2 linked regions of the Sphingosinicella sp. BN140058 genome follow. The protein of the gene in region 1 interacts with the protein of each later gene in a pairwise test. Links are inferred from orthologs where the notes say so. Each region holds a gene or a part of one and is shown on either strand. Other genes may lie near its edges. The genes, in order: hflC and ftsH.

What was found.
Region 2: the proteins of hflC (region 1) and ftsH interact in binary tests that used the Escherichia coli proteins (3 or more experiments, as listed by UniProt). The link is inferred for Sphingosinicella sp. BN140058 from one-to-one orthologs.

What each region holds. Positions count from the first base shown.
Region 1 is NZ_CP035501.1:880,414-894,986, reverse strand. Bases 86-3,084 are described here. They hold hflC (protease modulator HflC), read left to right. Parts: upstream 86-1,154; coding sequence 1,155-2,015; downstream 2,016-3,084. Other genes in these bases: ETR14_RS04100 (Do family serine endopeptidase), read left to right, coding at 2,126-3,084; hflK (FtsH protease activity modulator HflK), read left to right, coding at 86-1,158. In the rest of the region: more of hflK, read left to right, coding at 49-85; more of ETR14_RS04100, read left to right, coding at 3,085-3,685; ETR14_RS04095 (helicase HerA-like domain-containing protein), read left to right, coding at 3,822-5,300; ETR14_RS04090 (OPT family oligopeptide transporter), read left to right, coding at 5,303-7,264; ETR14_RS04085 (M1 family metallopeptidase), read right to left, coding at 7,394-10,072; ETR14_RS04080 (2-dehydropantoate 2-reductase), read right to left, coding at 10,136-11,170; ETR14_RS04075 (tetratricopeptide repeat protein), read left to right, coding at 11,374-12,981; ETR14_RS04070 (helix-turn-helix domain-containing protein), read right to left, coding at 13,030-13,395; ETR14_RS04065 (putative quinol monooxygenase), read left to right, coding at 13,478-13,798; ETR14_RS28120 (SEL1-like repeat protein), read left to right, coding at 14,072-14,242; queF (preQ(1) synthase), read right to left, coding at 14,249-14,573.
Region 2 is NZ_CP035501.1:700,793-715,308, forward strand. What follows is about bases 6,731-9,672. They hold ftsH (ATP-dependent zinc metalloprotease FtsH), read left to right. Parts: upstream 6,731-7,185; coding sequence 7,186-9,159; downstream 9,160-9,672. Other genes in these bases: ETR14_RS03220 (YdiY family protein), read left to right, coding at 6,731-7,001; ETR14_RS03230 (hypothetical protein), read left to right, coding at 9,276-9,644. Also shown: ETR14_RS03180 (ABC transporter ATP-binding protein), read left to right, coding at 1-278; ETR14_RS29495 (hypothetical protein), read right to left, coding at 301-429; ETR14_RS03185 (DUF2794 domain-containing protein), read right to left, coding at 503-838; serine O-acetyltransferase EpsC, read right to left, coding at 838-1,536; ETR14_RS03195 (helix-turn-helix domain-containing protein), read left to right, coding at 1,716-1,922; ETR14_RS03200 (TorF family putative porin), read left to right, coding at 2,183-2,920; ETR14_RS03205 (P-II family nitrogen regulator), read left to right, coding at 2,932-3,270; ETR14_RS03210 (ammonium transporter), read left to right, coding at 3,368-4,834; ETR14_RS03215 (hypothetical protein), read right to left, coding at 4,913-5,878; more of ETR14_RS03220, read left to right, coding at 6,084-6,730; ETR14_RS03235 (DUF3667 domain-containing protein), read right to left, coding at 9,675-10,844; ETR14_RS03240 (nicotinate-nucleotide adenylyltransferase), read left to right, coding at 11,021-11,662; rsfS (ribosome silencing factor), read left to right, coding at 11,672-12,067; ETR14_RS03250 (23S rRNA (pseudouridine(1915)-N(3))-methyltransferase RlmH), read left to right, coding at 12,163-12,585; ETR14_RS03255 (murein hydrolase activator EnvC), read left to right, coding at 12,590-13,759; ETR14_RS03260 (S41 family peptidase), read left to right, coding at 13,951-14,516. UniProt on the Escherichia coli protein: Acts as a processive, ATP-dependent zinc metallopeptidase for both cytoplasmic and membrane proteins. Plays a role in the quality control of integral membrane proteins.

The sequences.
Region 1 (14,573 bases):
GCCGCTTGCCACTGTTTTTCCCGAGGGGCGCTACCTATAAAGGCCTTCATGAGCAAAAACTTCGGGTGGGGCGCGCGTCTCGGCGCCATGTTCAACGAGAATCGCGGCGGCCCCTGGGGTCCCTCCGGCAGCGGCGGTTCCGGATCCGGCGGCGGTGACGGCGGCGGCAGTGGTCCGCGCAGCCCGTGGGGCGAGCCGCCCCGCAAGCGCAAGCCCGGCTCCGGCCCGAGCGTCACCTCGCTCGACGACTTCCTGAAGAAGAGCCGCGAGCGCTTCGGCGGGCATCTGCCGCAGGGCGACGGCCGTCCCTACTGGCTTTACGGTCTCGCCGTCTTCGCTTTGCTGTGGCTCGCCTTCACCAGCTTCCACCGGATCGGCGAGCAGGAGCGCGGCGTCGTCACCCTGTTCGGCGCCTACACCCGCACATTGGGTCCCGGCATCGGCATCACTCTGCCCGCGCCATTCGAGAGAGTGGAGAAGGTCGATATCGCCGAGATTCGCACCGTCGACATCGGCTCGGCCGATTCGAAATCCGAGAATCTGCTGCTGACCGGTGATCAGAACATCATCGATCTTGCTTATTCCGTGCGCTGGGCGATCAAGGATCCGCAGCTTTACCTGTTCCAGATCCAGGATCCGGAAGGCACCATCCGCGAGGTCGCCGAGAGCGCGATGCGCGAGATCGTCGCTTCGGTGTCGCTCGACGAAGCGATCGGCCAGGGTCGCAGCGACATCGAGCAGCGGGTCGCGACCCGGATGCAGCAATTGCTCGACGCCTATGGCGCCGGTGTCAGCATCCAGGGCGTCGCGGTCAAGCAGTCGGATCCGCCGGCTGCGGTCAACGAGGCCTTCAAGGCGGTCACTGCCGCCCAGCAGCAGGCGCAGAGCTACATGAACGATGCCCGCGCCTATGCGCTGCAGCTGCGCAACAAGGCGCAGGGCGAAGCGGCCGCGTTCGACAAGGTCTACGGCCAGTACAAGCTCGCGCCCGAGGTCACTCGCCGGCGCATGTATTATGAGACGATGGAAAGAGTGCTCACCAAAGTGGACAAGACAATCGTCGAAGCGCCGGGCGTGAATACCTATTTGCCGCTTAACGATCTGCAACGTCGCACGCCGGCGCCGCAGGCCCAGGCGCAGGAAGGGACGCAACGATGAGCCGCGTCCTGCGCAATCCGATCGCCCTGGCGTTCGCCGCAATCGTCGCGCTGATCCTGATCGGCAGCACCTTCGCGATCATACCCGAAACCGAGCAGGCGGTGATCGTCCGCTTCGGCAAGGTCGATCGCACCGCGAATCGCTATCGCCCCGGCGAGACGTTCGGCGCGACCCGTGCCGGCCTGATCGTCCGCATCCCCTTCGTCGAGGACATCGTCCGTGTCGACAAGCGTATCCAGAGCGTCGGCATGGAGAATCAGCAGGTGCTCTCGACCGATCAGCTGCGGCTCCAGGTGGATGCGTTCGCGCGCTACCGGATCGTCGATCCACTGCGCATGTACATCACCGCCAAGCGGGCCGAGAATGTCAGCGATCAGCTGAAGCCGATCCTCGGCTCGGCGCTGCGCAACGAGCTCGGCAAGCGGCCGTCGGCGGCCTTGCTAAGCCCGGAACGGGCGCAACTGATGCAGAATATCCGCACCGCCCTCAACCGAGTCGCCGCCCAATATGGTGCGCAGGTGATCGACGTCCGCATCAAGCGCACCGATCTTCCGGAAGGCGCGCCGCTCGATGCGGCCTTCGATCGGATGCGCACGGCGCGCCAGCAGGAGGCACGCTCGATCCAGGCGCAGGGCCTGCGGGACGCGCAGCTGGTCCGCGCGGATGCCGATGCGGAAGCCGCGAGCATCTATGCCGAGGCGTTCGGCAAGGATCCCGACTTCTACGATTTCTACCGGGCGATGCAGTCCTACGAGACGACCTTCGTCAACAATGCGCAAAATCCGGACGCGGGCCGCTCCAGCGTGATTTTGTCGCCCGAGAACCAGTATTTGCGTGAATTCACGGGCCGTCGCTGAGCGGCGGCCCTATTCAATTCCGGTTCAGCCGCACCACATGATTGCGACCCAACCCTGATCACCCCGGGTTCCTGCCCGCCCGGGCAAATCTCAAGAGGAGGATTCCCATAGTGCGTTACGTTTATGGCCTGACCGCTGCCCTTCTGATCGGCGGCGCAACCGCCACTCTGACGGTCGGCCCGGTCGGCGCGCAGACCGCTCAGAACGAGCCTGCCAGCATGGCCGCTGCGGCGCCGCGGGCCGGGGCGCCGATGAGCTTCGCCGATCTCGCCGCGCGCTTGCAGCCCGCCGTGGTCAACATCTCGACCAAGCAGAGCATCCAGGTGAGCCAGTCGCGGCAGCTGCCGCCCGGCTTCGAGGAATTCTTCCGCCGCTTCGGCGCGCCGGTCCCCGAGGGCGGCGGCAGCGGCGACGAGCCCGCCACCCAGCGCGGCGGCTCGCTCGGCTCCGGATTCATCATCTCGGCCGACGGCTATGTCGTGACCAACAACCACGTCGTCTCGCCCTCGCGCACCGGCGCCACCGTCGATCAGATCACGGTGACCCTGCCGGATCGCCGGGAGTTCGAAGCGGAACTGGTCGGCCGCGATGCCGCGTCGGACCTCGCCGTGCTCAAGATCAAGGGCAGCAACCTGCCTTTCGTCCGCTTCGCCTCCGGCCCCGAAGCGGTCCGGGTCGGTGATTGGGTGGTCGCGATCGGCAATCCGTTCGGCCTGGGCGGCACCGTCACCGCGGGCATCGTCTCGGCGCTCCACCGCAACATCGGCGCCGGCATCTACGATCGCTACATCCAAACCGATGCGTCCATCAACATGGGCAATTCCGGAGGCCCGATGTTCGATCTGAACGGCAACGTGGTCGGCATCAACACCGCCCTCATTTCGCCGACCGGCGGCAATGTCGGCATCGGCTTCGCCATCCCGGCGGAGCAGGCAGCGCCGATCGTCGAATCGCTGCGCAAGGGCCAGCGCCCGCAGCGCGGCTACATCGGCGTCAGCCTGCAGGAGATTACCGAGGACATTGCCGATTCGCTGAACGTTCCGAAGAACCGGGGCGAGTTGATCCGGGGCGTGACGCCCGGCGGTGCCGCCGCGCGCGCCGGCATCCAGCAGGGCGACGTCGTGATCAGCGTCAACAACCAGCCGGTCACCCCGGATCAGTCGCTCGCCTATCTGGTCTCGAACCTCGACGTCGGCGCCAAGATCCCGATCGAGCTGATCCGCGGCGGCGAGCGCCGTACCGTCACCGTCACCGTCGGCGAGCGCCCGACCGACGAGGAACTGGCCAAGCTCAACGGCATCGAGAACGAGACTCCGGTGACGGAGCCTGCGGAATCGGAGCAGTCGACCGGCCAGAAGTCGGCGCGCGAGAGCCTGGGCGTCACCGTCCAGACCCTGACGCCGGAAATCGCGCGTTCGCTGCGCCTCAACGACGTCAACCTGCGCGGGCTCGTGGTGGCCTCGGTCAGCCCGTCGAGCGATGCGGCGAGCAAGATCCAGCAGGGCGACATCATCCTGTCGATCAACCAGCGCGCCACCCGCACGCCGGAAGAGGCCGCTGCGGCAGTCTCGGCCGCACGCGCTGCCGGCCGCAAGACGGTGCTGCTGCTGGTTCGCCGCGGCAACAATCCGCCAGCCTATATCGGCATCGCCCTCGCCGGCGCGCGCTGACCTCGGCTGAGCTTCCCGGTTCTGGGTCGGGCATTTGCCCGATCCGGGCAGGGGAACCGACATCTTCACCGAAGACGGCTTGCCGCTTCTCTCCCGACCGGGATAGGAGCGGCATTTCGTTTGTGGAGACAGGCTGTTGGCGAGTGACGCGATCCTCATCGGTGCGGCGCAAGGTCGCGCGCAGCAACTCCTTCTCTCGCGCGCCAACCGGCACGGTCTGATCGCAGGGGCGACCGGCACCGGCAAGACGGTGACCCTGCAGCGCCTGGCCGAAGGTTTCTCGGCGGCGGGCGTTCCGGTCTTCCTTGCCGACGTGAAGGGCGACCTGGCCGGCATCGCCATGCCCGGATCTTCGCAGGCGGCCACGCATGCGGCGCTCACGGCCCGTGCGGCGGAGGTGGGGCTCGCCGATTTCTCTTATGCCGGAAACCCGGTTACGTTCTGGGATCTTTACGGCCGCCAAGGCCATCCGGTTCGCACCACCGTAAGCGAGATGGGGCCGCTGCTGCTGGCGCGCCTGCTCGATCTCAACGAGACCCAGGAGGGCGTGCTGGCGATCGCTTTCCGGGTCGCCGATGAGCAGGGCTTGCTGCTCCTCAACCTTGAAGATCTGCAGGCACTGCTCGCTTACGTCGGCGAGAATGCGGCGGCGCTGACGACGCGCTACGGCAACGTCACCAAGGCTTCGGCGGGCGCCATCCAGCGGCAATTGCTGCAGTTGGAAGCTCAAGGCGGCGACCTGTTCTTCGGCGAGCCGGCGCTCGCCATCGCCGACCTCCTAGCGATCGACGAGAGTGGGCGAGGCATGATCAACCTGCTCGCCGCCGATCGGCTGATGACGAGCCCGAAGCTCTACGCCACCTTCTTGCTGTGGCTCCTGTCCGAGCTGTTCGAGGATCTTCCGGAAGTCGGCGATCTCGCCAGGCCCAAGCTCGTCTTCTTCTTCGACGAAGCCCATTTGCTGTTCGACGACGCCCCGAAGGGGTTGCTCGACACGATCGAGCAGGTCGTGCGGCTGATCCGCTCCAAGGGCGTCGGCGTTTATTTTGTCACCCAGAACCCGGCGGACATACCGGACGCGGTGGCGGCACAATTGGGCAATCGCATCCAGCACGCTCTGCGCGCCTTCACGCCCAAGGAACAGAAGGCGTTGAAGGCGGCGGCCGACGGGTTTCGCCCCAACCCGGCGATCGACGTGGCGGCCGTACTTCCCGCTCTCAAAGTCGGCGAGGCTTTAGTCTCCACCCTCGACAGCGAGGGCGCGCCGAGCCCGGTCGAACGGACCCTGATCGCACCGCCGGGCTCCCGCCTCGGGCCGCTCGAAGATCGCGAGCGTGCGCTGCTGATCGCGGCATCGCCCCTCGCCGGCAGGTATCAGGAGCCGATCGATCGGGAGAGCGCCGGCGAGATCCTGTCCGCGCGTGCCGAAGCCGCGGCAGAGGCGGCGGCCCGGGCGAAGGCGGACGCGCGGCCCACTCGGCAAGGTCGCGCCAGCCCATCCTTTCAGGACGAGATGGTTCGCGAGGTCGGCAAGGCGGTGAAGCGGCAGGTGGTCAACCGCATCGCCGGGTCGCTGGTGCGCGGCCTCCTTGGCGGCCTGTTCAAGGGGAGGTGAGAATGAGCGATACCAGAGAGGCAGCCGCGCTGCCGGAACTTACTGTCCGGGCGGTGCTGCTCGGCGGCGTGATCACGTTGCTGTTCACCGCTGCCAACGTCTATCTCGGGCTCCGGGTGGGACTGACCTTCGCCACTTCGATCCCAGCAGCGGTCATTTCGATGGCGGTGCTTCGCTGGTTTTCATCGTCGAACATCCTCGAGAACAACATCGTCCAGACGGTGGCTTCGGCCGCGGGAACCCTCGCTGCGATCTGCTTCGTGCTGCCCGGCCTCGTCATGATCGGCTGGTGGCAGGGTTTCCCCTATTGGACGACGGCGCTCGTCACCTTCCTCGGCGGCGCGCTCGGCGTGCTCTTCTCGATCCCGCTGCGGCGGGCGCTGGTCACCGACTCGCCCTTGCCCTTCCCGGAAGGTGTCGCCGCCGCGGAGGTCCTCAAGGTCGGCGAAGCCTCACGGCAAGGTGCCGAGGAGAGCAGCAAGGGGCTGATGGCGATCGTCGCCGGCTCGCTCGTCTCCTCGCTGTTCGCGCTGCTGGCGGCGATGCGGCTCACCGCGGCCGATGCAGCGGCCTTTTTCCGCTTCGGTCCTGCGGTCACCGGCTTCAATCCCGGATTTCAATTCGCCCTGCTGGGCGCCGGCCATCTCGTCGGTCTGTCGGTGGGGCTCGCCATGGGACTCGGCTTGATCATCGCCTGGGGCGTCGCGGTTCCGTTGCTCAGTGCGATGGTGCCGAACGCGGCCGCGCTGGGTGCAGAGGAACTTGCGACCGACGTGTGGGTGCACCAGGTTCGCTTCCTCGGCGCCGGCGTGATCGGGGTGGCGGCGGTCTGGACGCTGCTCAGCATCATCGGCCCGATCGTTCGCGGCCTCGCCGGCGCGATCGCCGCCTCGCGCGCCCGGCGTGCCGGGCAGGGCGCCTCGCTGGCGCTGAGCGAGCGCGACATGCCGATCTCCGCGCTCGGCCTTGGAACCGTGTTCGCGCTTCTGCCGATCGGCTGGCTGCTGGTCGCGGAACTCGGCGATGCCGCCGGCGGGCGCACCGCGGTCGTGATCGCGCTCAGCCTCGCCTTCATCCTGGTCGCCGGCGCGTTCATCGCTGCGGTGTGCGGCTACATGGCGGGCTTGATCGGGGCCTCGAACAGCCCCGTCTCGGGCATCGGCATTTTGGCGGCGATCGGCTCTTCGCTGCTGCTGCTCTTCGTCGTCGGCGCGGGCCAGGATGCCGAGGCGAGCCGTCCGCTGGTCGCTTACGCGCTGATCGTCACCGGCATCGTGTTCGGCATCACCACCATCTCCAACGACAATCTCCAGGATCTGAAGACCGGCCAGCTCGTTGGCGCGACCCCATGGCGCCAGCAGGTCGCCCTTCTGTTCGGCGTGCTGTTCGGCGCCGCGATCATCCCTCCGGTGCTGAGCCTGCTCAACGCAGGCTACGGCTTTGCGGGGGCGCCCGGCGCCGGTCCCGAGGCGCTGCCCGCGCCGCAGGCGGCCCTGATCTCGGCGATCGCGCAGGGCGTGCTCGGCGGCGCGCTCGACTGGCGGATGATCGGCTACGGCGTGTTGCTCGGCGTCGCCCTGATCATCGTCGATGCCGCACTCGGACGCGCCGGCAAGACCCGCCTGCCGCCGCTGGCGATCGGGATCGGCATCTACCTGCCGATGTCGACCACCCTGATGGTGGTGGTCGGCGCGATTGCCGGCTGGGTCTATGATCGCCGTGCCGAGCGCGCCCGTGACCCCGAAGCCGCACGTCGGATGGGTGTCCTCGCCGCGACCGGGCTGATCGTCGGCGAGAGCCTGTTCGGCGTGCTGCTCGCCGGAATCGTTGTCGGCACGGGTAGCGCGACCCCGCTGGCGATCGTCGGCGACGGCTTCCGTCCGGTCGCGGTCGGCGGTGGCGCCCTGTTGTTCGCGCTGCTGGCGTTGTGGCTGTACCGGCGGAGCGCCCGCGCTGCGGCATGAAGCCATGCGTCGCGCGCTCCGTTCGGGCTGAGCTCGTCGAAGCCCTTTTCTGCTCTTCGGGCGGTAAGGGAAGGCAAGGGCTTCGACAGGCTCAGCCCGAACGGATGTCAAAGGGACGTGTGCACGTGCTCAGCCCCGCTTTGCCTCCAGCCATTTCGTGATGTCCGGCAGGCGCTCGGTGCGGACGCGGGTGCGGTCGCGGATGCCGCCGATCGCCGTGTCGGCGGGGCGCCGCGACTCCGGGGTCAGATACCGGGTGGCATAAGCCTCGATCTTCTGAATCATCGCCGGGTCGGACGAACCGGCGCCGAGCTGGGCGATGAAGCGCGAGCGTGAGGAGATGTCGACCAGTGCCTCGACCTTCTCGCGATTGACGATCGCGAAATCGAAGGCGAGATCGGGATGTTCGCCCGAAACCGCGCTGATGATGCCGGCGCTGGTGGTGGCACCAGGCTCGTCGGTCAGCGCCAGCCTCAGCGCCCGCTGCGCCAGGGCAGGATCGCGGTTGGTGCCGAGCAGCTTGTAGAGCTGCGCCTTGACCAGGGGATTGGTCTCGGCACGCGCCTGGCTCCTCAGGCGATCCCAGCCTGCGGCATCGAGATTGCGTGCGACGACCGCCAGGATCGTACTTCGCAACGGCCCGGCCGCCGCGATCGGATCGTTGGCTGCGTAGAGACGGGAAGCCTCGTCGACCACCCCGCGGTCACCCATGCCGCCGAGCGTCGAGATCAACTCGGAGCGGAGCACTGGAGTGGTCGGCGCCTCATCCGGCTTCGCCGTCCACCCGATCCGCTTCAGCATCGGCGAGAGCTTGGCGGATGCGTATCGGGCGATCGCCGCCTGATGCGCGGCGTCGCCGTCATAGAGGCCGTAAAGCCCCTCCAGGATCGATGCCATGCGGCTGTAGACCTGCGGATTGGCGTCGGCCGGAACCGCATCGACAAGGTCGAGAGCCTCCGCAGCGGACTGGTAGCCGGCGAGGCCCAGCCCCCATTGATCCGCCAACAGGCCGATCTGATCGATGGGCGGGAGCTGCGCGAACGAGGCGGCGATCCGGTCGAGCATCGCCGGCGTGTACAGCGTCCGGTAATAGCCCGATTGACCGCTGTTCACGACCAGGGTGCCACAGCCAGGCACGTCGAACGTAGCATGGCCGCCCTCGACGAGCGCGCGCGCCGGCTTGCTGCCGAGAGTGGCGCCGATCACCGGCACCCGCCAGCTGAGCGGCGCCTTGTCAGATCGGTCGCGGCTGAATTCGCCCTGGCGCAAGGTCACGCGGGTGCTGCCTCCGCTGCATGCGGCCTGTTCGACGCGGATCAGCGGCACGCCCGGCTGGAGCGTGAAATCATGTGCGATTGCGGTGACGGGCTTGCCGGCCGCGCGCTCGATCTTCGCCGACAAATCGTCGGTGCGGGTGTTGCCGAGCTTGTGGGTGCGGATGTAATTCTGAACGCCGCGCCGCCAGGCGTCTTCGCCGACATAATCCTCCAGCATCGTGATCACCGCCTCGCCCTTCGAGTAGGTGATCGAATCGAAGGCCTGGCTGATCTGCTCGACCGTAGTCAGGCGCTGGACGACGGGATGGGTGGTGGCGACGCTGTCGAGCCCGATCGCCGCCTCGCGGCCAGCAACGATGCCGAGTTCGGGCTCCCATTCCGGGTGGAGCGCAGTGGTCGCCTTGGTCGCCATCCACGAGGCGAAGCCTTCGTTCAGCCAGAGATCGTCCCACCACGCCATCGTGACGAGATCGCCGAACCATTGATGCGCCATCTCGTGCGCGGCGACTTCGAAGATGCGCTGGCGTGCAGATTCGCTGGTGATCACTGGGTCGACGAGCAGGACCGACTCGAACGAGAAGATCGCGCCCCAATTTTCCATCGCTCCGAAGAACTGACTGCTTCCGGGACCGGCGACGTTGTCGAGCTTCGGCAACGGATAGGGCGTGCCGAAATAATTGTTGTACCAGGGGAGCAGCTTCGCCGAGCTCTCCAGGGCCCAGCGGCCCTGCTCGCCATTGCCGCGCTTGCTGACGACGCCGATCTCGGTGTTCGCCGCGGTCGTGGTGATCCGGTCGAACTCGCCGACGCCCATGAACAGCAGGTAGCTCGACATTGGCGGCGTGGTCCGGAAGGTCACCGTCTTCGTGCCGCCCGCGCGCGGCTCGACGCCGGCTTGCGGCATGTTGCTGATCACGTCCTGATCGGCGGGCGCGGTCACGCTCAGCGTGTAAAGCGTTCGATATTGCGGCTCGTCCCAGCCCGGAAAAAACCGGCGCGCGTCCGGCGCCTCGAACTGGGTGAACAAAGCGCGCTTCTTGCCCGCGCCGCTCTCATAATCGAGCGCGAACAGACCCGCCGCCTGGCTGTAGATCTTGCCGGAATAGTCGAAGCGCAGGCGGTAACGGCCCGGTTGCAGGCGCTCACCGAAGCGTACGGTCGCGGTCTGCTTGTCGGCATCGACCGACACTCGGCCGGCCGCGGGCTGGCGCGCGGTGCCGTCGCTGGACAGCGCGGCGATCTCGGCAGAGCGGAAGTCGAGATCGGCGGCGTTGACGGTCAGCGTGTCGGTCGCTTCGAGCACGTCGACGTCGATGGTGGTGATGCCGCTGAAGCGCAGGTTTTGCGCATCGGGCGTCACGGAGATCCTGTATTGGAGCGGACGCGCGTTGCGGGGAAGCTGGGTGGGGACGGTGGAGACGTCCGCGGCCGTCGGCGGAGCGGTGATCGCGGATGGCGAGGAGGCGGTGCCTGCGCAGGCGGAGAGCGAGACGGAAAGCGCGATCAAAGAGGCGGCGGCGGCAAGGCGCATCGGGCAGGCTCCGGAAAAACAGCGGTTTTTCGGCCCCTGCGCGGCACGTGCCGCGTTGTCAAATCAGTATCCGAAGACCGGCGCCACCTTATGCCCCTGCAGCACGTGTGCGCGCAGATCCTCCGGGCTCCACAGATGCTCGACTCCAAGCTCCGCCTGCTTGACCAGGTCGACGATGGCGGTGTTGACCGGCGCGCGCTTCTTCAGCCGCTTGGCAAGCCTGACCACTTCGCCGTTGAGATAATCGATCTCCGTCGTGCGTCCGGCGCGAAGATCGTCGGCCATGGACGAGCGTGCCTTCGCATCGATCTTCTGGATCTTGAGGAAGAGGTTATTGAAGATGAGGTTCGGCGCCGCAATGGCGTGGGGCAGGAGCTTCGGCGCGATCGGGCCGATCTTTGCCGGCTCGATCCCCGCGGCCGCGAGGAGATCGAGGGCTTCGACGATCGACGCTGCGACGACCCGGCGATAGTCACGCTCGCGCAATTGCTCGAGCAAGGTTCGGCCCGACAAGGCGTTGACCGCATTGTTGAGGTTGATGAGCAATTTGCCCCAGGCGATCGCGGCCATGTCGTCGGCGAGGCGCAAGGCAGCGGGCCCGCCGCCGACCTCCTGGGCGAGGACGCGGGTGCGTGGAATGTCCTGAACGACGAGCTCGCCGGCGACGCCCTTGTGGAAACGGCCATGGCCGAGATAGGCGACGTTGAACGGCACCATGGCCTGCGCGATCTCGAACCGGTCCTTCAGCACGTCCCGCAGGGCATCGACGTTGCTGACCCCGTTCTGAAAGCTGATCACCAGAGCGCCGTTCTTGCCGTGGCGCGCGATCTGCTTCGCCGCTTCGGCCGTGCCGGTGCTCTTGACGCAGAGCGCGATGATGTCGGCTTTGGCCAAAGCCTTGGGGCTGGTGGCGTAGTCGACCTGCTCGGGGTTCCGGCGAACGCGCCAGCCGGAATAATCGGTGAGCGTCAGGCCTTCGGCGGCGATCGCCGTCCCGATCGCCTCGCGGCCGACGAACCGCACAGGAAGGCCGGCGTGCGACCAGGCGCCGCCGATGAAGCAGCCGACCGACCCGGCGCCCAAGATCGCAATCGTCATCGGCTCCCGTTAGCCGCTCCGCGGAACGCTGCCTACCGCCGGAAATGGGCACTTTGTTTCAAATGCGTTTTGATGGTAGAGAACAGCTGGTGAACAAAGGCGGCTTTGCCGGCTGCCATTCTTCCTTGTTGCGTAGCCCGCTGCGTCGACCGAGCGGCTGCCTCAGCCCGATGCCGCTCGTCTCAGGACCTTCCGAGGAGAGGATGATGGCCACCCTGCTGTTTAACGTCGTGGAAGCCGTGAAGAAGGCGGTGTTGCCCGCGCCGGGCATCCCGGACGCCGAGGCCGCGATGATGCGCGGCGACATGCCGCGCGCGATCGCAATCCTCAGGCGGCTCTCCGATCAGGGCAATCCGGAAGCCGGCCGGATGCTTGCCGTTCAATATGCTTTCGGCGACCTGGAATTTCGCGATCCCGACGAGGCGCTGCGTCTGTTCCGTATCGCCGCGGAGGCGGGATCGGCAAAGGCTATGGTCCACATCGGCGAGATGCATCATGTCGGTCGCGGCGTTCCCGAAGATCCTGCCGTGGCTATCGCCTTCTACCGGCGGGCCGCCGAGCGCGGCGAGGGGCTTGGAGCCTTCCTCCTGGGGCTGACCCTGGTCGACGGCGATGCCGACGCAGTGGCGGCGGATCCGGCGGAGGGGGTGGTATGGCTCCGCCGCGCCGCGGAGGATGGAGGTGCCGATGCGACTCTGATGCTCGGCACGCTCTACAGGGACGGCCGCGGCGTCGACCGCGACTATCAGGAGGCGCTCCTCTTCTTCCGCGCCGGTGCCGCCGAGGCGAACGAGACCTGCGAACATGCCCTGGGTGCGCTCTACGACGCAGGGCTGGGCGTCGAACAGGATTCCGCCGAGGCGTTCCGCTGGTACGTGCGTGCTGCGGCGGGTGGCGACCCGGATGCCGCCGCGAGGGTCGGCTTCTGCTACGCCCTCGGCCGCGGTGTTCCGCAGGATCGGCACGTTGCAGCCTTCTACTTCGAAGCGGCCGCTGGAGACGATGATTGTGCCCCCGCGCGCGCCGCATTGCAGGTGCTGCGCGGTGAGCCAGGCGATCTCGACGAGCTGCGCGGCCGCCTGAGCGATATGCCCGGACCACCCTTCGAGTCCGCCCGCGCGTTCATTGAAGGCGTCACGATGGCGAGCCCGCTGGGACCCGTAACCCGGGAGACCGGGATCGGATATTTCACAAAGGAGTCGGAGGAGGGCAATCTGGAAGCCACCTTCCTGCTGGCGATGCTCTACGATGAAGGCAGAATGGTTCCCGAGGATCCCGATGTGGCAATGCGCCTGTTGCGGCGATGCGCTGAGGCTGGAGATGCCAATGCCGAGCGGAGCATCGGGATCATGTACCAGCACGGTCGCGGCGTGCGCGCCGACGAGGCGGAAGCGCTGCGCTGGCGCAAACGGGCGGCGGAGCATGGCAGCGCCGAAGCGATGGCGGATCTCGGCGCGATGCATCTTTACGGTGAGGACGGTCCGATCGACGTCGAGGCGGCTCTGGACTGGCTCTCCAAAGCGGCCGATGCCGGCAGCGGCAGGGGCATGACCATCCTTGGTCAGCAATATGTTCTTGGCAGGATCGTGCCGCAGGACCTGCCGCGCGGTCTTGATCTTCTGCAGCGCGCGGCGGGTCTCGGCGATGCACGTGCGATGGGCTTGCTCGGCGTGATCTGTGCGGATGGCAAAGGAGTCGAGCAGGATCTCGCCAGCGCCGAAATCTGGCTGATCAAGGCGCTCCGTGCGGGCGCGGACGATGTCGAGCAACTGCTCGAAGACGTTCGCGCCGAGCGGGCCGGCTGCATCTGACCGCCGCGATCGGGCGCAGCCGCCGGCCTGGACGCTCCCGTAATCGATCTACCTGACGTGTCGGTCAGCGGTCTGCGGGAAGCGGATGTCCAGCTGATCGGCCAGCAAGCCGCCCGCGCGATACAAGGCCTCGAGAACGGGGGCGAGGTCTCGACCCCGGTCGGTGAGCCGATAATGCTTCCGATCTCCCGCGGCATCGATGGCGACGTGTTCGACGACGCAGAGTTCGACGAGGTCCTTCAGCTTCTCGGTCAAGACCTTGTCGGAGAGGCCGCGCATGCTGTTCCGCAGCCCGCCGTACGTGAGCGGACCTTCCTTGATTCGCGCCAGGATTACCGTCTTCCACTTCCCTCCGAGCAGATCGACCGCGAGTTCCACAGGGCAGCCATAGTCTTTCCTGAAATGCTTGGTCACGGACGTCCTTACCATCTGGTGCGTTGAATTCGGTTGGCGAAGCTGCTCGCCTCGATCCGATCGACAGCGACGAGGAAGAAAGATGATCGTGGAGTATATCCGATACGCTCTGACCAAGCACCAGCCCGACCAGCTGGCCGACGCCTATGCGACGGCAGCCGAACATCTCGATCTGTCCCCGCATTGTATCGACTACGAGCTGACGCAGTGTGCCGACGATGCGAACAGCTTTATCCTTCGCATTCGCTGGCAGTCGGCCGAAGCCCATATGCAGGGTTTCCGCCGATCCGCGCACTTCCCGCCGTTCCTGGATGCAATCCGCCCCTTCGTCGGCGAGATCGTCGAAATGCGCCATTACCGGACGACGCGGATCGTTGGTACCGGGGCCGGCGTCCAAGCATAAACCGCGATAGGCCGCAGAGCGGAGCCGGGCAGCCTGGCCGATCGGGAAGCCGGATGCGGCACCATCCTCGAAACGGCAACAAGTGCCCGGCAACGTCAGGCGCCATGGAAGGCCGCGCCGGCGGGCTCCGTCAGAGGTGGGTGGCCAGGGCATGCTCAGGGTGCCGCGGCGGCGTGTCGGCAGCACTCCGTTCCTCTTTGCGACTCTCCTGAACTGGGGCAGGAGTATCTGCTCGCGGCGCGCGGTCGTCGTGATCTGCCGCGTAGCCATGCCATGCTCGCCGAGGCGATCGAAGAAGGCGATGCTCGCGCGCTCACCTATCTCGGGCTTGCACATCTCGACGGTATCGGGGTGCCGGCGGACCGCGCAAAGGCGCGGGCGTTGATCGAGCGCGCGGCGGCGGCAGGGGACGATCTTGCCGCCGAGACGCTCAGCAAGATGTGAGTGCGGTCAGCCGCGCCCGCGGTAGCTCGTCACGCCCTGATCGGGTACCCACAGGCCCTCCGGGGGAGCGCCTGTCTGCCAGAAAACGTCGATCGGGATGCCGCCGCGGGGGTACCAATAGGCCCCGATCCGAAGCCAGCGCGGCTGCATTTCCTCCACCAGCCGTTCGGCGATCCCGACAGTGACATCTTCGTGGAAGCCGCAATGGTTCCGGAAGGAATGGAGAAACAGCTTCAGCGACTTGGATTCCACGATCGTCTCGCCCGGGCAGTAATCGATCATGATGTGGGCAAAATCCGGCTGCCCGGTCACTGGGCAAAGCGAAGTGAAT
Region 2 (14,516 bases), 180 kb from region 1 along the record:
TGTACATGGACGAGCCCTTCTCGGCGCTCGATGCCCTGATGAGCCTCAGAATGCAGACCGAGCTGCGGCGCATCCTCGACGAGGAGCGGCATACGGTGCTTCTGATCACCCACGATGTCGAGGAAGCGATCTATCTGGCCGATCGCATCCTGGTGCTGTCGCCTCGCCCCACCACCATCCAGACCACCTTCCACGTCGACATGCCGCACCCCCGCAAGCTCTCGGATCCGAGAGCGCAAAGGCTCCGCGAGGACATCTTGAAGGAACTCGGGCTCTAGATGCGGCGACCAGGGTCGATCGTCAGCGTTCGCAGCCCAGTCGTCGTACCCCGTCGCTGAATACGCCCGCGCCGCCGCTTCCCTCGTCGACGACCAAAGCCGCGGCGCAGCAAGCGATCTTCGCGCCGCGCTCGGCGTTCTGCCGAACCACGCTCAGAAGGCGCGGCCGACCTGGGGTTCGCTCGACCCTGTTGGCAGGCCAACCACGCCACCGCGCACCCGAACTAGCCGACAACCTTCATCAGCCGGCGCTCGACCGGCGCCAGCACGGGGCCGAGTTCATGGCCGCGTCGCATGACCATGCCGCCCTCGTTGATGAGCGCCCACATGCCCTGCTTGTTGCGCAGCGAGGGGCGTTTCTCGATCTTGAACTCGGGCCGCTCGGCGGTGCGGCGGAAGGCCCAGAATGCGGCATGGTCCTTGCCGAATTCCAGCGCATAATCCTTCCAGAAGCCGGCGGCGACCATGCGGCCGTAGAGATCGATGATCCGGCTCAGCTCGGCTCGGGTGAAGCCGATCTGAGGCGATGAGCCGCCCGGAAAAGGGTAGACGTCACCCATCAGGCGCGATCACGCTCCCTCTCGCTGACCTCGCCCGCCGCTCGCTCCTCGAGCAGCTCGGCGAGGCGCTTGCGCAATTGCTCCACCTCGCACTGGAGAATCTCCAGCTTCTGCGTGGCGGGATCGAGCGTTTCTGAGCATGGCGTGCCATAGGGCAGGAAATTGCCCGACGTCCGCTCGACCGCAACCAGGGTCGAACGTGCCGGGATGCCGACCATCGTCGCCCCCTCCGGCACGTCCCGCGTGACAACGGCATTGGCGCCGATCCGGGCGCGAGGTCCGACCACGATCGGTCCGAGCACCTGGGCGCCGGAGCCGATGATGGCACCGTCTGAAATGGTCGGGTGTCGCTTGCCGGGCTCGCCATTGGTCGGATTGGTCCCGCCGAGCGTGACCTGCTGGTAGATGGTGACGTCGTCGCCGATCACGGCCGTCTCACCGATGACGACGAAGCCGTGGTCGATGAAAAAGTTGCGGCCGATAACGGCGCCGGGATGGATGTCGATCGCGGTGAAGAAGCGCGCGACATGGTTGATCAGCCGCGCCAGGAAATAAAGCTCGCCGCGGAACAGCCAATGCGCGAGGCGGTGCAGACCGAGCGCCCATACGCCGGGGTAAAGCAGGATCTCCCAGCGGGTACGCGGCGCCGGATCGCGGGCCTTGATCGAATCGAGATAGGAAACGAGACCCGCCAGCATCAAATGTCCTTCGCACCGCTCAGGTGGCGCAAGATAAGCCCGACGCTTTCGAATATCCAGTGCAGGCGGTGAGCGGCGTAGAATGGCGCATCGTCCCACCGCAGGCGAGCGACGCGCTTGCTCTTGTGCACCTGCGAAGGCTATCCCGCATCCATGCCGTTCGAAATGCCTAGCCGCTGATGGATCCGCTCGCCGCTTCGATGCCGCCCGAGGAACTTCGCCGCGCCATGGCGAAGCTTGGCTACAAGACGCACGGCGATCTTGCCGAGTCGATCGGGGTCTCTCGCTCCTCGGTGAGCCTGTGGGTGCAGGGCAAGGTCGGCGTGCCGCGCCCGGTGGCGATGCTGATCCGAATGATGCTCGCGGCGCAACGCCGCAACTTCTGAGCCCGCGGCTCATATCCGACAAATAGGATCCCGTTTGATCCTCGTACCGATGCTGAACGGATCGGCGAAGATGTCGGAGATCGGCGCCGAAAAGCGCATTCACTCCCCCTAAACCCCTCATTCGACCGGTGAACATTTCACGTTGTGCGCTGCAGCACCCGCACGCAAGCTGCGGGTTCGGGTAAATCCCTCCGCTGCAGAGACGGGATCCCGAACAGAACAGGTCGTGAATGGCCACAGCAGGGGGACTTCCGATGCACGTGACACGAACACACAGGGCTCTGCTCGCTGCCGCGACATTACTCGCTGCGGCGCCTGCCGCTGCCGAGGATCTCGGCGGCGGCTTCACCGTCAACGGCAGCGCCACTCTGGTTTCGGACTACCGGTTCCGCGGCATCTCGCAGACCGACAAAAGGTTCGCCGTCCAGGGCGGCCTCACCGTCTCGCACGCGTCGGGCCTCTACGGCAGCGTCTGGGGCTCCTCGATCGACGATTATGTCGCCTCCGGCTCGGACCAGGAGATCGACTTCGTCGTGGGCTACAAGCAGACCTTCGGCGGCACGACGATCGACGGCGGCGTCCTCTATTATTATTATCCGGGCGGCGGCAGTGCCAACACCGATTTCGTCGAGCCCTATCTCGCGGTCTCGCACACGTTCGGCGCGGTGACCGCGAAGGCGACCGCCGCCTATGCGCCGAGCCAGTCGGCGCTGACCATCGGCGCCGGCGACGAGGACAATTTCTACCTTGCCGGCGATCTCTCGGGCGCGCTGCCCGGAACGCCGATCAGCCTCTCGGCCCATCTCGGCCACAGCTTCGGGCCGAGCTACCTCACCATCGGCGACGAATATACCGATTGGAGCCTGGGCGCGTCCTACACGCTCAAGAACCTTACCTTCGGCGTCTCCTACGTCGACACTGACGGCGATTTCATCACGCCGAGCGGCCGCAATGCCAGCAAGGCCGGCGTCGTTGCGTCGGTCGGCGTCGCATTCTGAAGGGGGCGGGCATGAAACTCATCATTGCGATCATCAAGCCGTTCAAGCTGGACGAGGTTCGCGAGGCACTCTCGGGCATCGGGGTCCAGGGCATGACGGTCTCCGAAGTGCGCGGGTTCGGCCGCCAGAAGGGGCAGACCGAAATCTACCGGGGCGCCGAATACGTCACCAACATGGTGCCCAAGGTGCGGATCGAGATCGTCGTTGCCGCCGATCTTGCCGGTCGCGTCGTCGAGACGATCGAGCAGACCGCACGCACCGGCTCGATCGGCGACGGCAAGCTGTTCGTGCTCGACGTGCAGCAGGCGCTGCGCATCCGGACCGGCGAGACCGACCATGATGCGCTGTGAGGCACGAAGCGGCGCTTGCGTCGCGGTGCCGGGGAACAAGGGGAACGGAGCGGGAGGGGCGCAAGCCGACCTCTCGTCCGAAAGCAGAGGGACAATCATGAAGCTCGCAACACGGATTTCAGGAGGCCTAGGCGCGCTGGCGCTGAATGCCTTCCTGACGATGCCGGCCTGGGCGCAGGACGCCGCCGCACCTGCGGCACCAGCCGAACCCGCAGCGGCGTTCACGCCGACGGCCGACATGGTCAACAAGGGCGACACTGCCTGGATGCTGGTTTCGTCGGCACTGGTGCTGCTGATGTCGGTGCCGGCGCTCGCCTTGTTCTACGGCGGCCTGGTACGCGCCAAGAACATGCTTTCGGTGCTGATGCAGGTGCTGACGATCGTCGCCATTGCGTCCCTGGTCTGGGTCGGCTGGGGCTACAGCCTCGCCTTCACCAGCGGCAACCAATTCGTCGGCGGCCTCTCCAAGGCCTTCCTGGCAGGGGTCGACGGCACCACCCTCGCCGCCACCTTCTCCAATGGCGTCTACATCCCGGAGTTCGCCTTCGTCGTCTTCCAGATGACCTTCGCCTGCATCACGCCGGCCCTCATCGTCGGCGCCTTTGCGGAACGCGTGAAGTTCTGGCCCCTGATGCTGTTCGTGGTGATCTGGCTGACCGTCGTCTATTTCCCGATGGCCCACATGGTCTGGTACTGGGCCGGCCCGGACTTCCTCGCCGCGACCGTGGTCAAGGACGCTTCCGGCGCCATCGTCTCTCAGGATGCGGGTTATCTTTGGGGCATGGGTGCGCTCGATTTCGCCGGTGGCACCGTCGTCCACATCAACGCCGGCATTGCGGGCCTTGCCGGCTGCGTCGTGATCGGCAAGCGGCTCGGCTACAAGACCGAGGCGATGCCGCCCCACTCATTGGTGATGACGATGATTGGCGCTTCGCTGCTGTGGGTGGGCTGGTTCGGCTTCAACGCCGGCTCCAACCTGGAGGCCAACGGGGTCACTGCGGTTGCCTTCATCAACACTTTCGTCGCCACTGCGGCCGCGGCACTCGCCTGGGCGCTGATCGAGCAGATCGTCCACAAGAAGCCGTCCCTGCTCGGCGCCGCAACCGGCGCGGTCGCGGGCCTGGTCGCGATCACCCCGGCCTCGGGCTTCGGCGCACCGGGAACCTCGATCGTCCTCGGCGCGGTCGCCTCGATCATCTGCTTCTTCTTCGTCACGACGGTGAAGAACAAGCTCAAATATGACGATTCGCTCGACGTATTCGGCGTGCACTGCGTCGGCGGCATCGTCGGTGCGATCGGTACCGCCATCGTCGCCGATCCGGCGCTCGGCGGCCAAGGCTTCTTCGATTACACGGTGATGCCTGCCGTTGCCGGAACCTACGACATGGGCGCGCAGCTGATTACGCAGATCAAGGCGGTAGCCCTGACCCTGGTGTTCTCGGGCGGCGTGTCGCTGATCCTGTTCTACGCTCTCGACAAGACGATCGGGCTTCGCCCGCCCGCCGATTTCGAGCGCGAAGGCCTTGACATCAACGAGCATGGCGAACGCGCCTACAATCCGTAATCGTTAACCCCTGACCGCCTGCGAGCGGTTGCCGAAGCGCCCCCGGGACCCGTGTCCCGGGGGCGTTTTGGTTTGGCTTCAGCTTTCGCGGCGGGGGCGGCCGGATTGAAGAAGGCGCTGGCGCGAAGTGTTGCCGGGCACGGCGATATGCGTCGCCGGATCGAATTCCTTCCCGACGCCCGGGCTACCCTGCGGCACCCAGATTTCGATCATCGTCTCGCTATAGCCGCGCGGCAGATAACGGATCCAATAGCCGTCGGGGTGCTGGCTCCAGCGTCCCTCGGGAATATCAAGGCTGCCCGGTCCGATCGGCGCCATGCCGGCAAGCACCGCGGCACGCTCCAATTGGGCGAAGGTGGTGCCCGGCGTGGTCAGCATCCGCCGCAGATCGGCCTCGGCCTCCATGATCGTACGCAAAGGCTCGGGCACGCCGCCGATCGCGTTCTGGAGCGCCGGGCCGCTCAGGATGTCGAGCGCGGAGCGATTAAGCGAGGCAAGCTGGCGGGGCGTCAGCAGCCGCGCGGCCACGGTCTTCAGGTTGTTGCCGAGATCTTCGAACTTGGCGCGGGCGAGAATCGCCCACAGCAAGGCCTGAATATCGTGCTGGTCGATCTCCGGGTGGTTCACCGAATTGCGGGCAATGGTCATCACCGCGTCCTTGGCGCTGCCCTCGGGCGGCGCATAAAGATAGCCCTCGCCGCCCCCCGGGCCGTGGGTGCCTGCGTGCAGGCAATAGCTCTGCGCCGCCATCGCCCAATATCCCGGCTGAAGAACGAAGCCGCCATTGGGCGTACGCTGAAGCTCCGCCAGGCCGCGCTTCGGCTCGCGGGGAACGAAGCCGTCCCTGGAAGGATCGCCCCATTTCGCATCGGGCAGAGCGGTGGTGATCGGGCCCTTGCCCTTCAGCACCTTGCCAACGCCAAGCTCGCCGCCGAGGCGGCCGGCGACATCGCGAAGCGCGCCGAATTGGGCGGGTGCGGCGGCCGGGGTCAATGCGGTCACGAGAAAGAGCGCGGCAGCGGCCGCGCGGAACGACTTACGCAAATGCATGAGGTGGATACGCCCTTTTCTTTGTCCATGCGGAGGAAAGATGCGCAGCAACGCCCCCTTTGCCCCCGGAGCGGCGGTTAGCGGCCGCGGAACCGCGCGGCTACGGACAATACGGGGATTGACGGCTTTTCTACGCGGATCCGAAATCCCGGCAACGGGGTGGTTGCATCGGGCCACTGATTCGCATTAGCGCTTCCAAATGCCCGTCCCCGTGTTTGCTCCGCTGCTGGTTCTCGCCCAGGCGCCGGCCGATCTTCCTCCGCCGCTCCCGGACGGCGTCCGCGCGATCATCGAGGCGGCGATTGCAAGCGGCGACGCGAAGACGATCGAGACCGTGATCCGCCTCGCCCGCGAAACCCACCCTTTGGCCGGCGCGCAGATCGACGACATGCTCAAGGTCTGGCGCGTGCAGGTGGCCGCGGCCGAAGCGGCACGCAAGAAGGAGCGCGAGGAGGAACTCGCCGAAGCCGGCTTCTTCGACAATTGGAAAGGCCAGGTCGAGATCGGCGCGTCCCGATCGACCGGCCAGACCAGCTATGTCGGCTTCTACGGCTCGCTCGGCTTCAACAAGGAAGGCCTGCGCTGGCGCCACAAGATCGACGCCCGCGCCGAGGTCCAGGACGGGCGCAACGTCGTCAACACCGAGCGCTTCATCGCTTCGTGGCAGCCCAATTACAAATTCGGGCCGCGCCTGTATTCCTATGGGCTCGCGCAGTTCGAATCCGATGAAAATCAGGGTTATGACAGCCGCTACACGCTCGGCGGAGGGCTCGGCTACACGATCCTGACCGGCCCCAGAGCCAAGCTTGAATTCGAAGGCGGCCCGGCGCTGCGTCATGTTGCGCCCGTCGACCTGCCCTCAGAGACCAGTCTCGCCGCCCGCGCCTCGGTCAACTTTCGCTGGGCGATCGCGCCGACCCTGGAACTCAAGCAGACCAGCGCCTTCTATCTGGAGCAGGGTCAGAGCAGCGCCAATGCGCTGACCTCGCTCGACGCGAAACTGCTCGGGCCGCTGAAGGCCCGCTTCTCCTACGACGTCCGCTACGAGGATCGGGTCGGCACCGGCGGGAGCAATATCGATACGTTGAGCCGGGCCACCTTGGTCTACAGCTTCTGAGGTTCCGCGCGTCGGAGGAGGAGGCGAAAGCCGCTCGGCGTAATCCTCCGTTCACCGGCCGCGTCTACATTGCGTATGGGCGCCGAATTCCTATTTAGGGAACAACGTGCTTAATGCCGAGTGCGGTGGCCGGCGGCGGACCTGTTGGAGGGACACCGGCGACATCGCTTCGATGGGAGTATTCATGCCCGACAATCGTGACAACCGCAGCCCGGACAAGGACCCGCAAAATGGCGGCGGCAATCCCTGGATGAAGAGCCTCTTCATCTGGGCCGGTATTCTCCTCGCCCTGATCCTGTTCGTGCAGATCGTCGACGGCGGCAGCCGCGGCGCCGGCCCGAACGGCATGGCCTATTCCGAATTCCTGAACCGGGTCGACGAGGGCTCCGTCAAGGAGGTCGCGATCAGCAAGGACGTGATCTCGGGCAAGCTGACCAATGGCGAGACCTTCCGCGCCAACGCGGTGCCCGATCCCCAGCTGACGGCCCGTCTGCGCGAAAAGGGCGTCGCCTTCCAGGGCGAGCCTGAGCCGCAGACCAGCATCTGGCTGATCCTGCTCTATCAGGCGATGCCGTTCCTGCTGATCCTCGGCGTCGCCTTCTTCATCATGCGGCAGATGCAGAAGAATGCCGGATCCGGCGCGATGGGCTTCGGCCGCTCGAAGGCGAAATTGCTGACCGAGAAGCACGGACGTGTGACCTTCGACGACGTCGCGGGCATCGACGAAGCGCGCGAGGAGCTTCAGGAGATCGTCGATTTCCTCAAGGATCCGACCAAGTTCGCCCGTCTCGGCGGCAAGATCCCGAAGGGCGCCCTTCTCGTCGGCCCTCCGGGCACCGGCAAGACCCTCCTCGCCCGTGCCATCGCCGGCGAAGCCAACGTGCCTTTCTTCACTATCTCCGGGTCCGACTTCGTCGAGATGTTCGTCGGCGTCGGCGCCAGCCGCGTACGCGACATGTTCGAGCAGGCGAAGAAGAACGCGCCCTGCATCGTCTTCATCGACGAGATCGACGCGGTCGGCCGCCATCGCGGCGCCGGCCTCGGCAACGGCAATGACGAGCGCGAGCAGACGTTGAACCAGCTGCTCGTCGAGATGGACGGCTTCGAGGCGAATGAAGGCATCATCATCATCGCCGCGACCAACCGTCCGGACGTGCTCGATCCCGCTTTGCTCCGCCCGGGCCGTTTCGACCGCCAGGTCGTCGTGCCGCGGCCGGACATCGAGGGCCGCGAGAAGATCCTCGCGGTTCACATGAAGAAGGTGCCGCTGGCACCCGATGTCGATCCGCGCACGATCGCCCGCGGCACACCCGGTTTCTCGGGCGCCGATCTCGCCAACCTCGTCAACGAGGCGGCGCTGACCGCGGCGCGCAAGGGCAAGCGCCTGGTCGCGATGAAGGAGTTCGAGGAAGCCAAGGACAAGGTGATGATGGGCGCCGAGCGGAAGTCCATGGTCATGACCGAGGACGAGAAGAAGGCGACCGCCTATCATGAGGCCGGTCACGCCCTGGTCTCGCTCCATGTCCCCGGCTGCGACCCGCTCCACAAGGTCACCATCATCCCGCGCGGCCGCGCGCTGGGCGTCACCTGGAACCTGCCGGAGCGCGACCGCTACTCGATGTCGATGAAGCAGATGAAGGCACGCCTCGCGCTCTGCTTCGGCGGCCGCATCGCCGAGCAGCTCATCTACGGCGCCGACGAGCTCAACACCGGTGCCTCCAACGACATCCAGCAGGCCACCGACATGGCCCGATCGATGGTGATGGAATATGGCATGTCGGAAAAGCTCGGCTGGCTGCGCTACCGTGACAACCAGGAAGAGGTGTTTCTGGGGCATAGCGTCGCGCGCAGTCAGAGCGTGTCGGAAGAAACGGCCCGCCTGATCGACAGCGAGGTTCGCCGGCTGATCGAGGAAGCGGAAGCGACCGCGCGGACGGTTCTCACCGACAATATCGACGAGCTTCACCGTCTGGCCGGCGCCCTGCTCGAGTTCGAGACCCTGTCGGGCGAGGAATCGAAGCGGGCGATCCGCGGTGAGGATATCGGCCGCGAGGATTCGTCTTCGCGCCGGCCGAGCCTCCCGACCGCCGGCTCGTCGATCCCGAGCACGCGCAAGCCGCGGGGACCGTTCGGGGATCCTGCACCGCAAGGCGCCTGAGCCACCGAAAGCGCCTCGCTTTCAACACTTTTCACTGCATGATTGAGAACGGCCGGAGAGCAGACCTCTCCGGCCGTTCTTGCGTTCGGTTCACGAACGCCGTCGGTGGAGGGGACATGAAGACCAAGTTGATCGCGGCGGGCCTGCTCGCTGCACTGCCGGTTAGCGCGGCCAGTGCGATGAATGTCGCCGATTTCCTGCTCAAGGCGGATGCGCTCGAGAAGAAGGGAATGATGGCCCTGTTCTCGAGCGACCTGAAGCTGCTCAAGGGCGAGGTCGAAGTCGCCGGCAAGCAGCTGCGGTCGGAGCGTCTCGCCGCGCAGAAGGCCGGCCGCAAACCCGCTTACTGCCCCCCGGCCAAAGGGGGAATGTCTCCTCAGGAACTGGTTGCTCTGCTGCGCACAATTCCGCCGGCGCAACGCCCCCGGACGGAGCTGAAGGACGGCCTCAGGACCGTGTTCGCCCGCAAATATCCCTGCAGCTGATGGGATCGTGCGCGGCGGGAGGGCGCGCCTTCAGCCGAGCACGCCGAGCACCAGCAGCAGCGAGAAGAAGATCGTTCCGGCGACGAACGAGAAGATGAGCAGCATGATGGTGCGCCACAGCGCGCTGAACCCGCTGAGTGAATAGGCGCCCCGCAATTGCCGATACATGTGGAGCGGCGGCACGAACACCATTGCGATGCCGGCGATCGACTGCCCGACAGCAAGAGGGCGGATCAGCGTGAGCAGGATGAAGCCCAGGCTCATGAACGCAATGGAATATGTCACGAACACGACGTGGTCATAGGCATGGAAGGCCCGTCGGTAGCGCCGCTTGTGCAGAAAGAGCAGCCAGACGAACGGCACCGAGATCGGGATCAGCGCCCAGGAGAATTTGTACGCGTTGGACTGAAGCTTGTAGAGCAGGAGCGACGGATTCTTCTGCCACTTTTCGATCGCATGGTTGAGCCACGGAATGCCGGTGGGATCCTCATCCAGGGCATCGTTCACAGAGGCAACCGGTTCTGCCTCCCTGCGGGCACTCTCCTCCGGCGCCGCTGCAGCAGCGTCTCTCTTCTCCTCCTGATTGGCGAGACGGGTCTGAAGCTCGAACGCGTCCTGCTTTAGCTTCATTGCCATTCGCTGACCGGATATCTGCTCCTCGATCTCGGCGGTCGGGGTACCGGCTTTGCGGGCGGCGTTCAGTTCCCGCTCGAGATCCTTGAGCTTGGCCAGAGCCTGTGCCCTGTCCCGACGCTGATCGGCCGCAGCTTCGGCACGCGCCTCTGCGGAGGTTTCCGCGACGCCGCCGGTCGAGAATGGTCCGCCGAGCCAGCTTATGGCGGCGAACATCAGGAAGACCGAGAACAGGAAGAGCGCAATCGGCGAGACGAACTTTGCCCGCTCTCCGTCGATATAGCGGCGGGTGAGTTCGCCGGGCCGCCAGGCGAGCATCGGCAACGTCCGGAAGATCTTGCCTTCGAAGTGAAAGACGCCGTGCAGCAGATCGTGGCCGAAAGCCGCCATCGATCGGTGGACATGTCCGCTCTGCCCGCATTCGTAGCAGAAGTTGCCGACCAGCGGCGTCCTGCAATTCAGACAGAATTCGCCATGTCCGTGCGGCTCGCCGGCGCAGGGCTCGACCGTTCGCGCGGCCGCCAGCCCGGTCACCATCTCGCCTACGCCCTCTACCGCGCTGTCCATGTCTTTCCCCCTGTGCGGACGATGATGGCGGCAGGTACATGCTTCGTCGAGAGGCTTTGCGTGCCCTTGTCTGCGGACGACATTGCTGCGTTGCAGCCGGGCAACGCCGGCAGCGGAACCCAGGATCTTGCGACGGTGGTTCACCTCGCCCGCATCGGCATGCTATCGGCTCGCAGGTGATCAAGACAGGCCTGCTCGGCGGCTCCTTCAATCCTGCGCACCGCGGCCATCGGCGGATCAGCATGAACGCGGTCAAGGCGCTCGGGCTCGACGAAGTCTGGTGGTTGGTCTCGCCCGGCAATCCACTAAAGGACCGCAGCGGCATGGCACCGCTGCCGGTGCGCTACGCATCGGCGCTTCGCGCCTCGCGTGGGCTGCCGATCCGCACCACCGCGATCGAGCGCGAGCTCGGCACGCCTTATACCTACGATACGTTGCTGGCGCTGACCCGGCGCTATCCGAAGCGCCGGTTCATCTGGCTGATGGGAGCGGATAATCTCGTCCAGTTCCACCGCTGGAAGCATTGGCGCGAAATCGCCCGGCTCGTGCCGATTGCCGTCGTCGCGCGTCCGGGCTATGATGGACCTGCCCGGGCGGCTCGCGCCATGGGCTGGTTGCGTCGCTCCGTCCGGCCCGCAACCGAAGCCAGGGACTGGACAGGCTGGAGACCGCCGGCACTCGTGCTTCTGCAACTGCCGCTCGATCCGACTTCCGCCACCGGCATTCGCGCCGCTACTCCACACTGGCACCTATCGTCCCTATATTCGTTGAAACCCATGGCCCTGCGCGACGGCGTGACTCGCAGGCCGATCCGTTAAGGAGGCACATTGCCCGAATCCGACACGGCTCCCCCTCGCGGCGGAGCAACTGAACCGGTCGAAGCCCTGCACGATCTCGTGCTTCGATCCCTTGACGACGACCAGGCGCAGGACGTCGTCACCATCCCCTTGGGCGGGAAATCGAGCATCGCCGATCACATGGTGATCGCGTCCGGCCGCTCGACCCGTCAAGTCGCCTCGATGGCGCAGAAGCTCCAGCAGCGGATCAAGGAAGATCTCGGCCGAACCGTCCGCGTCGAAGGTCTGCCTGTGGCCGACTGGGTTCTGATCGATGCCGATGACGTGATCGTCCATCTGTTCCGCCCCGAGGTACGCAGCTTCTACAATCTCGAGCGCATGTGGGCGTTCGAAGAAACCGCCCCGGCGGCTAACGCGGCCCGCTGACCACGGCTGACGAGCGCCCGTCTGCAGCTGCCGTGACGATCAGCATGCGGCATGCGCGGCTTTCACCCAAAGGTGATCGCCGCTAGGCCGGTCGGATGCTGCTTCACATCGTCGCCCGCGGAAAGATCGGCCGCAGCCCCGAGGGCGCGCTGGTCGATCGCTATCTGAAGCGGATCGCCTGGCCGACCAAGCTGACCGAGCTGCCGGAGACGGGCGGCAAGCTGCCCCCGGCTGCCGATCACATGGTCACCATCCTTCTCGACGAGAAAGGCGAGCAGCTCGGCTCGCTGGCCTTCGCCAAGCGCCTCGAACAATGGCGCGACAACGGCAAGCGCGAGGCCCGCTTCCTGATCGGCGGCGCCGACGGCTTCGGGGATGCCGAGCGCGCCGGGGCGGACCTGCTCTTTGCATTCGGCAAGGCGACCTGGCCGCACCTCCTGGCGCGCGCCATGCTCGCCGAACAATTGTTTCGCGCCACCGCAATCCTTGCCAATCATCCTTATCACCGCGAAGGATGACGCGATGCGCCGGCGCTTTCTCTCCTCGTTGCTGATCGCCGCCGCGCTTGCCGGCGGCGGCTGGGCAGCAGCGCAGACCGGCGGCACGGCCGGTACCGGCAGTCTCGCCGCAGCCAAGGCGGAAGCGGAGCAGGCGCGGCGTCGCTCGGAGCTGCTCGAGCGGCAGGCGGCGCGCGCGACCGGAGAAGCCGCCAAGGCGCGCGCCGAGGCCGCGGCGCTTGCGGCCCGGATCGAGGCCGCGGAAGCCGACATCACGGCCGGCGAAACCCGTATCCGGCTGATCGAAGCCTTGCGCCGGGCACAGCGCGCACGGCTTGCCGAAAAGCAGGCGCCGCTGATCCGCCTCACCGCCGCGCTCCAGACGATGGCCCGGCGGCCCTCGGCACTGGCGCTGGTCCAGCCGGGATCGGTCAACGATCTCATCCGGGTGCGCTCGCTGCTCGCCTCCACCCTGCCCGTCATTCGCCGGCGCACCGCGGAGCTTCGGACCGAGGTGGAGCGCGGCAATGCGCTCCGGCGGCAGGCGAACACCGCCGTCGCGGCCCTGGCTGCCAGCCGCGAGGATCTGAAGCGGCGCCGGATCGCGCTGGCCCGTCTCGAGCAGAGCGAGCGCGCACGCTCGGAGAGCCTGCGGGCCTCGGCGCTGACCGAATCCGATCGTGCCCTCGCCTTTGGCGAGGAGGCGCGCGATCTCGCGGCCTTGGCAGGAACCCGCCAGTTCCAGGCCGAGCTTCGCCAGCGGCTCGCCCAGCTGCCCGGCCCGATTCTCCGCCCGATCGGCAGCCCGCGCGCGCCGACGCCCGCGGCGCCGGCCTACATCCTGCCCGTGCAGGGCCGCGTGGTCACCGGCCTGGGCGAGATATCGGACGCCGGCGTTCACGCCCGCGGGCTGACGATCGCCACCGCAGCCTCGGCCGAAGTCATAGCCCCCGCTCGCGGACGGGTCGCCTATGCCGGACCCTTTCGCGGCTATGGATCGATCGTGATCCTCGACCATGGGGGAGGCTGGACTACCACTCTCACCAATCTCGCCTCGGTGGCGGTGCGGCGCGGCGACACGATCGGCGCTGGTTCCGGGATCGGCCGCGCAAGCAATCGCGACCCGCAGATCGGAATCGAACTCCGCCGCAATGGTGCCCCCTTCCCGATCGCTCAGCTGATCACCATCTCGTGAGACGGGGAGCGCTTCCGCGCGTGCAGGCGTGCGGAGGGATGAAGGCGCTGTTCGTTCACGTGCCGTTGCTTTTCCGGCGCTACAAAAACCGGTAAAGCAGCGACCAATCGGAATTGCCCTGATTCCTGGTTTCGGCGGACGCGCGACGGCGCTGCCACCTGATCGGTCCGGGGTCATCAGCAGGATTCATCATGGCCAGCAATCTCTTCCGCGCCTTCGGCCTCGTCAGCGCCATCGCCATCATCCCCGCCGCGACCGCGGCCTTCGCCTCGGCCGAGGCGGACAGCATGCGCGAATTCGACGAGTTCATGAGCGTCTTCAACCGCGTTCGGGCCGATTATGTCGAGAAGGTCGACGACAAGACGCTGCTGCGCGGCGCGATCGACGGGATGCTCGCCAGCCTCGATCCGCACAGCTCCTACCTGGATCAAAAGGGCTACCAGTCGCTGATGACGACCACCGAGGGCGAGTATGGCGGCCTCGGCCTCAACGTCACGCTGGAGGACGGCGTCGTCAAGATCGTTGCCCCGATCGAGGATTCGCCGGGCTTCAAGGCCGGTCTGAAGGCGGGCGACTATATCACCCATCTGAACGGCAAGCTGATCTATGGCGGCGCGCTGGACGAAGCGGTTGACCAGATGCGCGGAGCGCCGGGCACCACGATCAAGATCACCATCCTGCGCCCCGGCCGAGACAAGCCGTTCGACGTCACCCTCACCCGCGCCAAGATCGAGCTTCCCGCGGTCAAATGGGAAGT